2 regions of the Rhizobium sp. BT04 genome follow, and region 2 is predicted to be linked to the other one. Evidence: riboswitches for the same ligand, from Rfam matches in the RefSeq annotation. Region 2 holds a riboswitch; the other holds the start of a gene.
The links. A riboswitch is a leader RNA that binds a small molecule or an ion and turns the genes downstream of it on or off. The one in region 2 is predicted to bind thiamine pyrophosphate.
Positions count from the first base shown of each region.

Region 1: it holds a riboswitch for thiamine pyrophosphate, as region 2 does, so the genes downstream of both, QMO82_RS21370 (YkoF family thiamine/hydroxymethylpyrimidine-binding protein) here and thiM (hydroxyethylthiazole kinase) in region 2, are expected to answer to the same signal.

Region 1 is NZ_CP125652.1:2,648,130-2,655,883, forward strand. It holds gene QMO82_RS21355 (SDR family NAD(P)-dependent oxidoreductase) at 1-694, opposite strand, end outside; gene soxR (redox-sensitive transcriptional activator SoxR) at 806-1,270, opposite strand; gene QMO82_RS21365 (NADPH-dependent FMN reductase) at 1,355-1,930, shown strand; TPP riboswitch at 2,096-2,209, shown strand; gene QMO82_RS21370 (YkoF family thiamine/hydroxymethylpyrimidine-binding protein) at 2,200-2,808, shown strand; gene QMO82_RS21375 (ABC transporter permease) at 2,819-3,625, shown strand; gene QMO82_RS21380 (ABC transporter ATP-binding protein) at 3,622-4,434, shown strand; gene QMO82_RS21385 (ABC transporter substrate-binding protein) at 4,503-5,513, shown strand; gene QMO82_RS21390 (acyltransferase) at 5,635-6,855, shown strand; gene QMO82_RS21395 (sugar transferase) at 7,023-7,754, shown strand, end outside.
Region 2 is NZ_CP125653.1:91,863-99,616, forward strand. It holds gene QMO82_RS31690 (glycoside hydrolase family 3 protein) at 1-844, opposite strand, end outside; gene QMO82_RS31695 (GNAT family N-acetyltransferase) at 869-1,348, opposite strand; gene thiD (bifunctional hydroxymethylpyrimidine kinase/phosphomethylpyrimidine kinase) at 1,560-2,369, opposite strand; gene thiE (thiamine phosphate synthase) at 2,366-3,001, opposite strand; gene thiM (hydroxyethylthiazole kinase) at 2,998-3,801, opposite strand; TPP riboswitch at 3,852-3,948, opposite strand; gene QMO82_RS31715 (type I secretion system permease/ATPase) at 4,468-6,615, shown strand; gene QMO82_RS31720 (HlyD family type I secretion periplasmic adaptor subunit) at 6,612-7,754, shown strand, end outside.

The sequences.
Region 1 (7,754 bases), on a different replicon from region 2:
AAAGATAGGCGGGAGCACAATCCTCCGCCGTGCCGAGCCGTTGCAGGGGGATGGATTTTCTCGTCTGCTCCAGCTTTTCGCGGGAGGAATAGCGCTCGTGGAAATCCGTCTCGATCGTTCCCGGCGAGACGCAGTTGACGCGGATTGCATCCGGGGCAAGCTCGCGGGCAAGCGCCTTGGAATAGGTCGCAACAAAGGCTTTCGAGGCCGAATAGATCGAGGAGCCGGGGCTGCCGCCGGTCAGCGCCGAAATCGAGACGGTGTTGACAATGGCGGCGCCCTCGGCCGCCTTCAATGCCGGCAGCAATGCGCGCGTCAGCGCCACCACCGACGTCTGGTTCAGCCGTATGACCGCCTCATATTCCGCATCGGTCAGCGTGGCGGCGGGGAAACGGCCAAGCATGGTGCCGGCATTGTTGACGAGCACGTGCACCCTGTCGAAGAAAGCGAGAACATCTTCTGCAAATTGCGACGCCCCGCCGACGGCAGAGAAATCGGCATGCAGCAGCAGCGCCCGTCTTTCTGATTCAGCCGTCAGCAGAAAATCCGGCAGGTCCCGTCCCGGCTTGCGCCCGGTATGGACGATCACCTTCGCGCCGCAGTCGAGAAACTGCCGGGCGACTTCGAGACCGATGCCGCGGCCGGCGCCGGTCACGACGACATTGCGATTTTCGAACAGTCTGGGATGAAACACGAGCCGTCCTCCTCGCGGACAGTGCCGCCGGTTGCGCCACTCGCCCTTAACATATGAGCGCGCCGACCGAAAGAAAGGCAGGCGTCGATCTTTCCCGGGGAAGACCAGGGTTTAGTTTTCGGTCTCCAGAAGCCGCGCGCCCGGTCCCTCCTTGCCGAGCCGGTCGCAGGGATTGCGCAACGGACAGCTTTCAATCGACAGGCAGCCACAGCCGATGCAGCCGGTCAGACGGTCGCGCAGCAGGCTCAGCCGCCTGATTCGCGCGTCGAGATCGTCTTTCCAGAGTGCCGACAGGCTCTGCCAGTCGGCGATCGTGGGCGTACGCCCCTGCGGCAGGGATTCGAACGCCGCCTGGATTTCCGAAAGCGGAATGCCGACACGCTGCGCCACCTTGATGATGCCGAGCCGGCGCAGCACATCGCGCCCGTAGCGGCGCTGGTTGCCGCGGGTGCGAATGCTCGAAATCAGCCCCTTGGTTTCGTAGAAGTGCAGCGCCGAGACGGCCAGGCCGCTGCGCTCCGCCACCTCGCCGACCGTCAGCAGCTTGCCGAGCGGCGTTGCCGGAATTGTATCCATTGCCCTCTTGACCTCAAGATTAGTTGAGGTTTTATAAGCCTTGCTCCAGCAATCGTAAAGCCCAATCGCGAGAAGGAGCGGCGCATGAAAACATCCATCAGGCTGGCGGTGATCTACGGAAGCACAAGAAAGGGCCGCATCTGCGACCGGGTGGTCAAATGGCTGACGCAGGAGCTCGTCCGCTTCCCGCAATTCGATATCGACATCATCGATCCACTGGATTTTGCGCTGCCGCCCGACCGCGACATGGCGCACCCCGAAATCGACAGGCTCGCCGGGCGGCTCGGCATGGCCGACGCCTTCATCATCGTCACGCCGGAATACAATCACAGCTTCAGCGCCGCGTTGAAATCGACCATCGATCTGTTTTTCGAGCCCTGGCAGGGCAAGCCGGTCGCCTTTGTTTCCTATGGCGGCATCTCCGGTGGCTTGCGCGCGGTCGAGCAATTACGGCTCGTCTTTGCGGAACTCCATGCCGTCACCGTCCGCGATTCGGTCAGCTTTTCCGCGCCGTGGAGCCGCTTCGACGTCGCCGGACGGCTTGACGATCCGAGCGACGCTCTGCACACGCTCGACCGGATGATGGCGCGGCTGGAATGGTGGACACGGGCGCTCATTGCCGCGCGCGGCGATCATCCCTACGCCGATATCGCCGCCTGAAACGAAGGGCTCCGGTTCCGTTCCCGGCAGGTACGGAACCTCTGGGGACACCCGGACAGGACTTCCGTCCGGGTGTTTTCCGATCATGCCAGCCTCATCCCGACCATGCGGACGGGTTGGCAATTTTTGCGGTTGCGGGAAGAAAACCCCGGTGGTAGTTTCCGCGCCGATTAACAGGGGAGCTCCGTATTGCCGGGGCTGAGATGCGAGGCGCAGGCTTCCGGACCCTTCAAAGCTGATCTGGGTAATGCCAGCGGAGCGAGGTTCAGATGTTTTCAGGCGCACAAGTGTCACTCTATCCGATGTCCGGCAATTTCGTCGGCATCATTCTCGATGCCGTCAAGGCGCTCGATCCCTATCGCGACCGGCTGCGGATCGAGACCGACGACATCTCCACACTGCTGGTCGGCCCGCCTGACATTCTCTTCGCCGCCATGCACGATCTTTTCGCCGCCGCCGCCCGGACCGGCGAGCATTGCGTGCTGTCCGCCGCCGTTTCACGCGGCTGCCCCGGCGAGCCCGACGACGCCATCTGCGGGGTCAACCCCGCCCTCGGTCAGGCAGAACCGCTTGCCGACCGTATAACGGCAGGACTTGCCGCCGTAGAAACCACTGCCGAAACCGGGCAGCCGACCGCTGCGCAATTCTCGCTCTATGTCATGGGAACCGGGACCCATATGGACGAGATCTATGGCTGCATCGACTTCCTGAAACGCTCCGGTACCTTCGACCGCGCCAAAAATTTCTGCACCAGGCTCTCGGGCGATGCCGGTGCCGTCTTTGCAACCATTCGTGAAGCCTTTTATCGCTTCGGCGACCCGGAGGGACATGTGACCCTCGATATCACGGTGTCAGCCAATAGCCCGACGAAAGCCTGATCGAACGCTGATGACAACGCTACCACCATCGGATTCGCGTCTTGCCGCGCTCCGCGCGGCTCTCTACCGGAGCATACCCGCTCTGCTCGCCGGCTGCGCCTTTTTGGCAGCCTGGGAGCTCTATGTCGATCTCTCCGGGATCAAACCGTCCATCCTGCCGGCGCCGTCGCGCATCGTCATCCAGGGCTGGCTGAACCGCGAGGCGCTGATATCAAACACCTGGCCGACGCTGGGTGCGACACTCGGCGGTTTCGCGCTGTCGCTGGCCTTCGCCTTCGTCTCATCGATCCTGATGGATTTCATGCCCTTCATGCGCCGGGCATTGCTGCCGATCTTCATCGCCAGTCAGACCCTGCCGCTGGTGGCGATCGCCCCCCTCGTCGTCCTCTGGTTCGGTTTCGGCCTGTTGCCGAAGGTCCTGCTGGTGGCCCTCGTCACCTTCTTTCCACTGCTCGTCGCCCTGCTGCAGGGCTATGAATCGACCGACCGCGACATCGCCGAATTGCTGAACTCGATGAAGGCGAGCCGCTGGCGCATTTTCCGTCTGGCACGGTTTCCCTCGGCGCTGCCCTATTTCTTCGCCGGCCTCAGGATCTCGATCACCTATGCCGTCGTCGGCGCGATCTTTGCCGAATATGCCGGCGCCGCCCGCGGCCTCGGCATCTATATCCTCAACGCCAAGAACAATTTCCGCCCCGATCTGGTGCTCGCCGCCGTCGTCGTCAGCGCCGTGCTGACACTCTGCCTCTTCGGGCTGACGTTATTGATCCAGCGCCTGGTCATGCCCTGGCAGCCGTCCGGGGAGCGGCGGCGATGAACAAAACAATGCTTGAACTCGGCAATATCTCGAAGTCCTTCGACGGCATGAAGGTGCTGGGCGATATTTCGCTCAGCGTCGCAGACGGCGAGTTCGTTTCGATCGTCGGCCCGTCCGGCTCCGGAAAATCGACGGTGCTGCGATTGCTGACGCAGGCGCTGCGCCCCGATTCCGGCACCATGCTTTTCAACGGCGTGCCGCTGGAACAGGCGCCGCATTCCTTTGCCTTCATGCCGCAGCGCGATGCGCTGATGCCCTGGCGCCGGATCATCGACAATGCGGCACTCGGCCTCGAGGTGAAAGGCATGAGCCGCCGCGCGGCCCGCGCCATTGTGGCGCCTTTGTTCGAGAGCTTCGGTCTTGCCGGCTTCGAACACCACTATCCCTCCGAACTCTCCGGCGGCATGCGCCAGCGCGCCGCGCTGCTGCGCACCGTCGTCCAGACCCAGGACATGCTGCTGCTCGACGAGCCCTTCGGCGCGCTCGACGCGCTGACGCGCACGCAGATCCAGGAATGGCTGCAGGGCATGTGGACCGAACACCGCTGGACGGCACTGCTGATCACCCACGACGTTCGCGAAGCGGTGTTCCTCTCCGACCGGATCTACGTGCTTTCGGCCCGTCCGGCGCGTATCATCCGCGAATTCCGCGTTCCCCTGCCCCGCCCGAGAAGCATCGCCGACCTCGGCTCGCCGGCGGCCCAGGCGATTGAAACCGAAATCCTGCAAACCCTGCTTCATCCGCTGCAACAGGATGATTTTAGGCCGGCCGGCCTAAAATCCGAATCCTGTTCTAATTTAAAGAGTTAGAGCATGATGTCGTCCGAAAACCGCTCACACTTTTCGGCATCATGCTCTAGAGACCTGAGGAGGTCACCATGCTGCTTCTCACCCGCCGCCAGACGATCGTCGCCGCCATCGCGGCAAGCCTCGCCGGCCGCACCGCCTTCGCCCAATCGGCGCCCGCAAAGGTCCGCATCGCGCTCGACTGGACGCCCAACACCAACCATATCGGCATCTATGTCGCCAAGGCCAAGGGCTTCTATGAGGCGGCCGGACTCGATGTCGAAATTCTTCCCTTCACCGATACCAGCGCCGGAACGCTGGTATCGAACGGCGTTGCCGATTTCGGCATCAGCAGCGAGATCGAGACCCTGACCCAGCGCGCCGGCGGCGGTGACGTGAAGATGGTCTACGGCGTCGTCCAGACGGAAACCGCACGGCTGATTTTCAAGGGCGGACGCGACGACATCAAGAGCCCTAGAGATCTCGACGGCAAGACCTATGGCGGCTTCGGCGGCACCTGGGAGAGCGCGCTGATCTCCGCGATGATCCGCAATGACGGCGGCAAGGGCGAGGTCAAGACCGTCACCCTCGGCACCTCCGCTTACGAGGCGCTGGACAATGGCTCGATCGATTTCACGCTGGAGATCTACACCTGGGAAGGCATCGCCGCCGAACTGGAAAACCGGAAGATCGGCCGTTTCCACTATTCCGATTATGGCATTCCCGACGAGCAGACGACGGTCATCGTCTCCAGCGACGCCTACCTCTCGGCAAACCGGGAACACGCCCGCGCCTTCATCCAGGCCACGCGAAAGGGCTATGCCTACTCCGTCGACCATCCCGACGAAGCCTGCGACCTGCTGATCTCCGGAAGCAACGGCGCACTGATGAATACGGACCTGGTAAAAGCCTCTCAGAAGGCATTGATCGAGGGGCACTTCCTGAAATCCGAGGCCGGCGTGATCGGTAAGCTCGACCCGGCAAAGGCCGAGGCCCTCGGCGGCTTCCTGCTCGAGAATGGCATTCTGGTCGACGCGAATGGCGCCGCGCTTAAGGAGAAGCCGGACTTTTCCACCTATTATACCAACGAACTTCTCGACTAAGCCCAACGCCTGCCTTGCCCGTCGCAGCTTTCCGCTGCAAAGTCTGAGACCCGGAGCATGATGTCGTCCGAAAACCGCTCACGCTTTTCGGCATCATGCTCCGGGCAGGGCGGGAGATAAGATGCGACAACAGCAGAGACTGGCCGGGGCGGACTTTCTGCGCGCGACGGCCTGTCTGCTGGTGTTTGCCCATCATCTCGCGCTGCGGCTGGATATGCGCAGAATTCCCGACGAACTGGGGCCAACCGCAAACATCCTCCGCTTCGGCAATTTCGGCGTCGCCATCTTTTTCGTGCTCAGCGGCTTTCTTCTTGCCCATCCCTTCTGGCGCGCGCTCGACGACGGCAGCAACATGCCGAGCCTCCGGCATTACACGATCCGCCGGGCGGCGCGCATCGCTCCGGGCTTCTGGTTCGCCGCGACCATCAGCTTCGCCCTCAGCCTGACGCTGCTGGCCCTGCCGCTGACGCCGGAGCTCGCGCTCCGCTACCTCTCCGGGCTGCTGTTCATGAGCCAGTGGCATTGGCGCACCTTCTTTCCTGTCGAAGGCGACGGCCCGCTTTGGTCAATTCCCTTCGAGGTCACCAGCTATGTGCTGCTGCCGCTCTGCTTTGTCCTGCTGTTTCGTTTGCCCGTCCTCAGGCAGCGTCCGTTGCTCGCCCGCTTCGCCTGGCTTTGCGTCATCACAGGCGTGCTCCTGGCCCATCTGCTGATCCTCACCCTGTTTCCGCTCGACGACATCGGGCGCGGCTGGCAATACGGCCTCCAGGGCGGGGCGAAGGAATGGATGCCGCGCTATAATCCGATCGGCTTCTTCGCCATCTTCGCCCTCGGCGCGCTGGCCGCCGGGGTCGAGGTCGCGCTCCCCAAAAGGCCCTCCGCCTGGTTCGATGCCGCGGCGCTGCTGGCCCTCGCCATTGCCGGCTACCGCCTCGTCATATCGCCCGGCGGCACCCCCGAAGCTTATGGCTGGCTCGAAATCCCCTACGGCTTCCCGGTTTTTCCGCTGGCAATCGCAACGGCGCTCGTTTCGCTCTGCCATTCGCAATACCTGGGCAGGCTGCTCGACAATGCTCCTGTCCGCTACATCGCCAGGATCTCCTTCGGCATCTATATCTGGCAGGAAATCATCCTGATATCGATCCAGAGGCTCGATCCGGGCTCGTTCGGCGCTGCCTCGGAAAATGTCGTCATCGGCTGGCTGCAGTCCTGCGGTCTGGCGGCAGCGCTTGTGCTGCTGGTTGCAAACCTCAGCTACACCCTGCTGGAAAAACCGGCCATCACTGTCGGAAACCGCCTGACATCCCGCCAATCCAATCGGGCTACTCCTTTCAAAGTATAAATCTCCCGACACCTCAACTAGAGGCATTAAGGTTAACGCGCAATACTCCCATTTTTGGTTTCTTTAGGGTTACGGAATTCTTATTTATCCCGATGACAAACGATACGTGACCATGTATCTGTCTCTGTGCAGTTCAGTATCGCATCTAAACTTGTGGGCCTTGCGTAATGAATGCTTTTACTTCGAAGACGAATTCACGCTTCGACCCGTCTCAGCGTCAGGACAAAACCAGGTCCCTGGTTATCGCGAATTCCAACATTCGCCAGCCCGATAGCTTTTCCCTTGTTGAAAGAAAGATGGCTGTGCAGCTCAGCGTGAAGCGTTTGATCGACGTCGTCGCCTCGGTCAGCGCCCTCATTGTGCTGGCGCCGTTTTTTCTGGCGATCGCGCTCTTCATCAAGCTCGACGACGGCGGGCCAGTGCTTTTCCGCCAGATTCGCTGGGGACTGAACGGCCAGAAAATCACGGTCTTCAAGTTCCGAACGATGCGCGCCGAAGCTTGCGATCCGAGTGGCATCCAACAGACGGTCAAGGGCGACAGCCGGGTGACAGGCATCGGTGCGGTGCTCCGCAAGACCAATATCGACGAACTGCCGCAGCTTCTGAACGTCCTCAGGGGCGACATGTCGCTGGTCGGCCCGCGCTGCCACGCCATCAACATGCGGGCAGCCGGCCGGCTCTACGAAGAACTGGTGCCCGACTATCATCACCGCCACATCATGCGTCCCGGCATTACCGGTCTTGCGCAGACACGCGGATGGCGCGGCCCGACGGCGCGACCGCTTCAAGCCCGCGCCCGCATCGCCTGCGATATTTATTATGTCAGGAATTTCAGCCTGCTGCTCGACTTGAAGATCCTGCTCAAGACGATCGCTATCGAGCTGCGCGGCGGCACCGGC
Region 2 (7,754 bases):
GCGCAATATCGAAGCCTGCGTCGAGCACCTGTTTAACGCGTTCCGGCAGGGTGCCGGAGAGCGACTCCATGAAGATGCAGTCTGATATCAGCACGCCGTCATAACCCATGTCGTTGCGGATCACGTCGTGCATGATCGGCGAGACCGATGCCGGCAGCTCCGCGTCATAGGCCGAATAGACGACATGGGCGACCATCGCCCAGGGCGTATCCTTCAGCGCCACGAACGGCTTGAAATCGGTGGCGGTGAGCGTCTCGCGGCTGGCATTGACGACCGGACGCTCCTTGTGGGAGTCGAGCGTCGCACGGCCATGGCCGGGAATGTGCTTGATGACGGGCATGTTGCCGGTCTCGAGCAGGCCATCGACCACCTCGCGGCCGAGGGCAGCGATGAAATCGGGATCAGGGCCGAAGGAGCGGGCGCCGATGACCGCGCTCGTCGTCTCGAAGACGAGATCGAGAACGGGCGAGCAGCCGCTGGAAAGGCCGAGTTCCGTCATCATCGCGCCCATGGCCTGGGAGGAAAGGCGCAGTGCTTTTTTGCCGAGATCAAAATCGCGGCGGGCAAGCTCGGCAAACTGGCCGAAACTGCGGAAGAGCGGCCAGGGGCCGGCATCGAGATGCTGGACGCGGCCGCCTTCCTGGTCGGTGAAGACAGGCGCATCATCGCGGCCGACAGCTTCGCGGAAGCGCTCGATCAGACGCCTCGTCTGCTCCGGTTCGCGCTGATTGCGCCGGCCGACGAAGAGGCCGAGCGGATTGGTCTCGCGATAGAGGGCGAATTCATCATCCGAAATCGTGGGGGTGGGAAGGCCGACGAAAAGGGCGAGCGGGGTCGAGGACAATTCTGGAACTCCGGGATCAGATGGTCATTTCGGCGCGCTTCGCAGCATGCCTTCATAGATGCCCTTGTCGGGGGCGGGGATGGTGATTGCGCCTGCCGCCTTGGCGTAAAAATCGACCGGCCCGGCATCGCCGATGAAGGCATAGGCGTGACCGAGTGTCTTCATCGTCTGAAGGCAGGCGGAAAACAGCGCGAGCCCGATGCCCTTGCCGCGCGCGTCGCGGTCGACACCGGTCGGGCCGAAGAAGCCGCGCGCCGTCGTCTCATAGCAGGCAAAGCCGAGCAGCCTGCCGCCGTCGACTGATATCAGGCAAGCAACGGGCTGGCGGGAGAAGGCGACGGCGACCTCGCTTGCCCAGTTCTCGCTGAACCGTTCGCGAACCCAGCCGAGAACGAGATGCAGTTCCGGGGGGAGGGCCGGGCGGATGGAGACGCCGACGCGGGCAGCTTTTTGCTGCAGGTCGGCGAGCTCGGTGGAATATAGGTTCACAAGCAGGTCTGGCACCTGTCATTCCTCCTCTTATTCCGTTATTACGGAATTTATCCCCTTTTAATGTTATAGACTTGGCCATCCGATCGAGCTTGTCAACAAGGTTTTTCGACGAGCCAAAGAGATGGCCTGCGACTGAGCCGCGGTTTCAACGCAAAGTAGGTGCCGAACGCAAAACGGCCCGGGGAGACCGGGCCGTTTTCGATGGCACGTGTTCGCTGTGCGTCTATTTGTCGTCCTTCCAGAGCCCATGAAAATGCTGCACCGGGCCGTGGCCGGAGCCGACGGTGAGGTCTCCGGCGGCGGCGACCGCGCCGGCGAGGTATTCCTTCGCGATGGCGACCGCCTCCCGCGCCGAGGCGCCCTTGGCGAGTTCGGCCGCCAGCGCGCTAGAGAGCGTGCAGCCGGTGCCATGCGTGTTCTTGGTCGGCACGCGTCGGGCTTCGAACCAATACAGGCCGTCGGCGGTGGCCAGCACGTCGGGGCTCTCGTCGCTGTCGAGATGGCCGCCCTTGACGAGCACGGCGGCCGGGCCAAGCGCCCGCAGCTGTTCGGCCTGCGCTGCCATCTCCGCGCGATTGGTCGCAACCGGCCGGTGCAGCAGGGCGGCGGCCTCGGGAAGGTTCGGGGTCAGAAGGGTTGCGACCGGCAGCAGCCGGCGGGTCAGCACGTCGATGGCTTCCGGCGCAAGCAGGGCGGCCCCACCCTTGGCAATCATCACCGGATCGATGACGATAGGGATGCTGCGCCGATCCGCCAATGCTTCGGCGACGGCCTCGGCAATGCCGGCATTGGCGATCATGCCGATCTTGACGGCATCGACGCGCACATCGGCAAAGACCACATTGATCTGGTCGGCGACGAATTGCGGCGGCACCAGATGCACGCCGCTGACACCTTGGGTATTCTGCGCCGTCAACGCGGTCAGCACCGCCATGCCGTAGACGCCGCGGGCGGAAAAAGCCTTGAGATCGGCCTGGATGCCGGCGCCGCCGGAGGGATCGGAGCCGGCGATCGAGAGAACGTTGCGGATCATGCACGGGCCTTTCGGATTTCGGCGGCGATGCGGCGTGTGGCCGCTTCAGGGTCGGGCGTGCCTGCGATCGCCGAGACGACGGCAAGACCCTTGGCGCCTGCGGCAAACACTTGCGCCACATGATCCGCCTTGAGGCCGCCGATCGCCACCGACGGCACCGGCGAGGCCTTCACCAGCCTGGCAAGACCGTCAAAGCCGATCGGCTGCTTGTGGTCGGCTTTGGTCGGTGTCGCAAACACCGGTCCGACGCCGGTATAATCGACCAGACTGGGATCGACGGCAGCGGCAAGCGCCTCGGTTTCGACCGACAGGCCGAGGATCATCTCGGGGCCGATCATCGCCCGCGCGGTGCGCGCATCCACGTCCTCCTGGCCGATATGCAGACCGTCGGCGCCGATGGCGATGGCCGCCTCGACATCGTCGTTGACGATGAGCAGGGCGCCGGTCCCAACAAGTGCCTGTTTCAGGACGCGGCCGGTCGCAATCATCGCGGTGGTGCCGGCCTGTTTGTCGCGCAATTGCACCATCGTCGCGCCGCCGGCAACGGCGAGGCGCGCCGTTTCGACCATGCCGATCCCGGCGCAGAGTTCGGGGTCGAGCACGAGATAGAGCGAAAGGTCGAAAACCTTCATGCGGCCGATACCCTTGCCCTGGCATCCAGCGTTTCGGCGTCGAGCGCGGCCAGCGCATCCAGGAAGCGCCAGGCGAAGGAGCCCGGGCCGGCCGCCCCGAGCGCGGCAGCCTCGCCGGCGACGGCGAAGGTTGAAAGTGCGCCGACCGTCGCCCCGAAGATATCATCCGGCGCTGTGGCGGCAAAGGCGCCGACGAGGCAGGTGAGCGAGCAGCCGAGCGCGGTGACCTGCGGCATCAGGGCCGATCCGCCTGTTATACGGACGGCCCTTTCACCATCGGTGACGAAATCCACAGCGCCGGTGACGGCGACGACCGCCTGCTGGCGCTCGGCGAGCCGGCGCGCCGATCCTTCGGCCTGCTCGACCGGGTCGCGGCTGTCGACGCCCTGGCCGCGGCTCTCTCCGCCGGCAAGCGCGATGATCTCCGAGGCGTTGCCGCGGATGATCGTGGGCTTGAGCGCCAGCAGAGCCGCGACCGCATCGCGGCGGAAAGCCGTGGCATAATGGGCGACCGGATCGAGCACCCACGGCTTGCCGGCCGATGTCGCCGCCTTCGCAGCCGCCTGCATGCCGTCGATCCATTGCGTCGACAGCGTGCCGATATTGACAGTCAGCGCATTCGCGATCCCGGCGAATTCGCCGGCTTCCTCAGCGGCATGCACCATGGCCGGCGAGGCGCCCGCGGCAAGCAGAACATTGGCGGCGATATTCATGGCGACGTAATTGGTGATGCACTGAACGAGCGGCGGCTTCTCGCGCATCGCTTTCAGCATTGCTCCTGGTGTGGTCCTGGTCTGCATGTGGCCCCTTTCAGGCGGGGGCGGGCACGGGGCGGTTCGTGCGGGCTCAGCCGCGACCCCGAGCGACTCCCTCCGCCGGCATTATCCGGTTCAGGTTCGAAGGGTGCTTCTCAGCCCGTCTGTCGACGAACGCCCCTGTCTCTCATCGCGTTTCTTTTCGCAGAGAACGGGGCGGATGTCACCTCGAAAATGACAGTACTGCGACGGCGCGGCGCGTGAAGCCGGTACCGGCAAACGGAACGCAATCTCCCAGAACGCGAAGTAAATACCTAACGCAAACTTTACCGTGCTGACACGTTAAGGTTGACCGGATTGCGGATTGCAGCGATACGATCTTGCCAGCAAATAAAATCTTCCTGAAGTTGTATTTTAAATGAGAAAATTTTTGAAAAGCGGTATGAAGCGAGGCCTTCGTGATACCGCCCCGGTTCTGATATCCACGGCTTGTGTTCACTTCGATTGCGGGGCGCCAACGAAATGAATACTTGCTACCGGCGGTGCAGTGTTGCTTCTTCGCCACAACCGAACCGAATTGCGGTGAGCCCCAGCATCCCCGTGGCGCCATATTTCCGGGTGAGCTACATGTCAGCAGAGAGCCGCGGCACGCGGTCCGGCGAGTGGTATCGAGAGCGGAGAATCCGCAGCTTTGAGGGATAAGTTCCGCACATGGATGGCGTCGTTTCGCAGCAGCTGGACTCCGGTCTTCGTGCGCTCTGCGGCATCGCCGCATTCTATCGGATCGCTGCGGATGCGGTTCAGCTAGAGCACGACTTGGCATTGAAGGGGCGCATGTCCCAGCCCATCGACATTCAGCGGGCAGCCAAAATCATCGGACTCAAGGCACGTGTGGTCGAGAAGGTCACGGCGCGACGCCTTCGAACCATGCCAGTCCCCGCTATCGTCCAAGTTCGCAGCGGATCCTTTCAGGTGCTCGGCGGGTTGAATCCCTCTGGAAAATACCGGCTTGTCGATCCCATAACGCGCGCTGATCGCGAGATTGCTCCGTCGGATATATTAGCCGAAATCGACGCGCGCGTTATTCTTGTGGGCCGGCGGATCAGAGGAGAAGGGTCGGACCCGCGAGAATTCGGCTTCAAGTGGTTTCTGCCGTCGATCTGGCGTTATCGAAAGCCGCTCGCGCATGTATTGCTCGCATCGCTGTTTGTGCAGATCTTTGCGCTCATCACGCCTTTGTTCTTTCAGGTCGTGGTCGACAAGGTGCTGACGCATAAGGGCTATTCAACGCTGTTTGTGCTTGTCGCCGGCATCGCGATCGTTGGCCTGTTCGATGTCATGCTCCAGTATCTGAGAGCCTATGCGCTGGCTCACACGACGAACCGGATCGACGTCGAGCTCGGCCAACGCTTGTTCCATCACCTGCTACGGCTGCCGTTGGAGTATTTCGAGACGCGGTCTGCCGGTCAGACCGTCGCCCGCGTCCGCGAACTGGAAACCATACGGGCATTCCTGACCGGGCAGGGACTGTTTTCGGCCCTCGATGTCGTTTTCATCTTTGTCTTCATCGCGGTTCTTTTCGCTTATTCCTGGAGCTTGACGCTGATCGTCATTGCCGCCATCCCGATCTACATCCTGATCGGAAGCGTGGTGCGACCGCCGCTGCGCGAATTCGTCAAGGAGAAGTTCAATCGCGGCGCGGCAAGCCAGCAGTTTCTGGTCGAAGCCGTCGTCGGCATCCACACGGTAAAGTCCGCCGCGGTGGAGCCGGTGATGCAGGCGCAGTGGGAGGAGAAGCTCGCAGCTTACGTGCGAACAGCCTTCGATACGACAATGCTGGGCGTCGGCGGGCAAAACGCCATTCAATATGTGAGCAAGCTTTCGACGGCTGCCCTTCTTCTTTTCGGTGCAAGGGCGGTCATCGAAGGCGAGCTTTCGGTCGGCTCACTTGTCGCCTTCAACATGATTGCCGGGCAGGTCACCCAGCCGATCCTGAGGCTGTCCCAACTCTGGCAGGATTTCCAGCAGGTGCAGATCTCGGTCGACAGGCTCGGCGATATCCTCAACACGCCGATAGAGCGTCAGCCAAACGCGCGGTTGTCGTTGCCTGCACCAAAGGGAAAAATCGATTTTCGAAACGTCACCTTCCGGTATCGGCCCGGCTCACCGGAGGTGCTGAAAAACATATCGCTTGAAGTAAAGCCGGGAGAGGTCATCGGCATCGTCGGCACCTCGGGCTCGGGAAAGTCGACGCTCGCGAAACTGGTGCAGCGTCTTTATATCCCCGAAGAGGGGCAGGTCCTTCTTGACGGCATGGATCTCTCCCAGCTCGATCCCGCCTGGCTTCGAAGCCACATCGGAGTCGTTCTCCAAGAGAACCTGCTGTTCAACCGGACGATCCACGACAATATCGCCTTCTCAAACCCGGCGATGCAACGCGCCCAGGTTATTGCTGTCGCCAAGCTCGCCGGGGCGGATGAATTCATTTTGCGATTGCCGCATGGTTACGACACGATGATCGAAGAGCGCGGCGCCAACCTGTCCGGCGGCCAGCGCCAGAGGATCGCCATTGCCCGTGCGCTTGCCACCACTCCCCCGATCCTGATTTTCGATGAAGCGACCAGCGCCCTCGACTATGAAAGCGAGCGCGTCGTGCAAACCAACATGCACCAGATCGCCGCCGGCCGCACCGTTATCATCATCGCGCATCGGCTCGCCGCCGTACGGCCTTGCAACCGCATCATCGGCATGGCGGACGGACGCATAGTGGAAATCGGCAGCCATGATGATCTGCTCAAGCGCCCGGGCGGGCTCTATGCGCGGCTTTGGGCCTTGCAGAACGACAGAGGCGTCGCATGAAAGGTAATGTCGCCAAAGCCGTTCGATATGCCGGCCTTCCCCCGCGCCCGTTGGCGCGATCCGACCACGAGTTTCTGGCGCCGGCGCTCGAAATTCTGGAGACGCCGGCCTCGCCGGTGCGTCTGGCGCTGATCCTGATCATTTGCGCCTTCGTCACGACGGCGTTGATCTGGTCTTATATCGGCCGCATCGACATCATCGCGGCCGCACAAGGCAAAATTCAGCCGACCGGCCGCGTCAAAGTTGTTCAGCCATTGTTGACAGGCAAGGTGAAGGCACTTCCGCCGCCGAATGGCGCGCCCGTCAAGAGCGGTGATATCCTGCTCGAACTCGACCCGACGGATGCCATTGCCGATGAGACGGACGCAACAAAAGGCCTGGCGTCCGTGAGATCAGAGGTCCGTCGTCGAAAAGCCGCGGTGGACTATGTTCGGTCTCAGGAGAGCGACCAGCCGCTGCCGACGATCTCCTGGGATGCAGATGTGCCCGAGGAATTGCGTCGTCGTGAAGAAGGCATCCTGCGGGGCGATCTCGAGCAATTCCAGGCCGCGGCTGCGTCGCTCGATGCTCAGAAGTACCAGAAGGAAGTGGAGCGCGATCGTCTGGTCGTGACGGTTGCGGCTCAGAACTCGCTGGTTGAGACCCTGAAAGAGCGCGTGGCGATGCGCAGTGCGCTGGCTTCGAAGGACGCCGGCACGATGGCGAGTGTGATCGATGCCACGGAAACATTGAAAGAGCAGGCGACACAGCTTGCCGTGCAGGAGAGCCACCTCGCAGATGCCGTGGCCGGCATCGAGGTCTTCGCGCGGGAGAAGGACAAGCTGACGCGAACCTTCCTGAGCGATCAACTCGGGCGGCTCGGCGATGCGGAGCGTCGGGTCGAAGAACTGGAGCAGAGGCTGGCGAAAGCCAGGAATGTTCGCGAGCAGATGACCTTGCGCAGTCCAATAGACGGCACGGTGCAGGCGTCTTCGATTACCAGTGTGGGTCAAGTGGTGACCGTCGGCCAGGATGTGATGCGTGTCGTGCCTGAGGGGAGCGCGTTGGAGCTCGAAGTCTACGCTTTGAACAAGGACATCGGCTTCATCAAAATCGGACAGGACGCTGTCGTCAAGCTCGAAGCCTTTCCCTTCACCCGC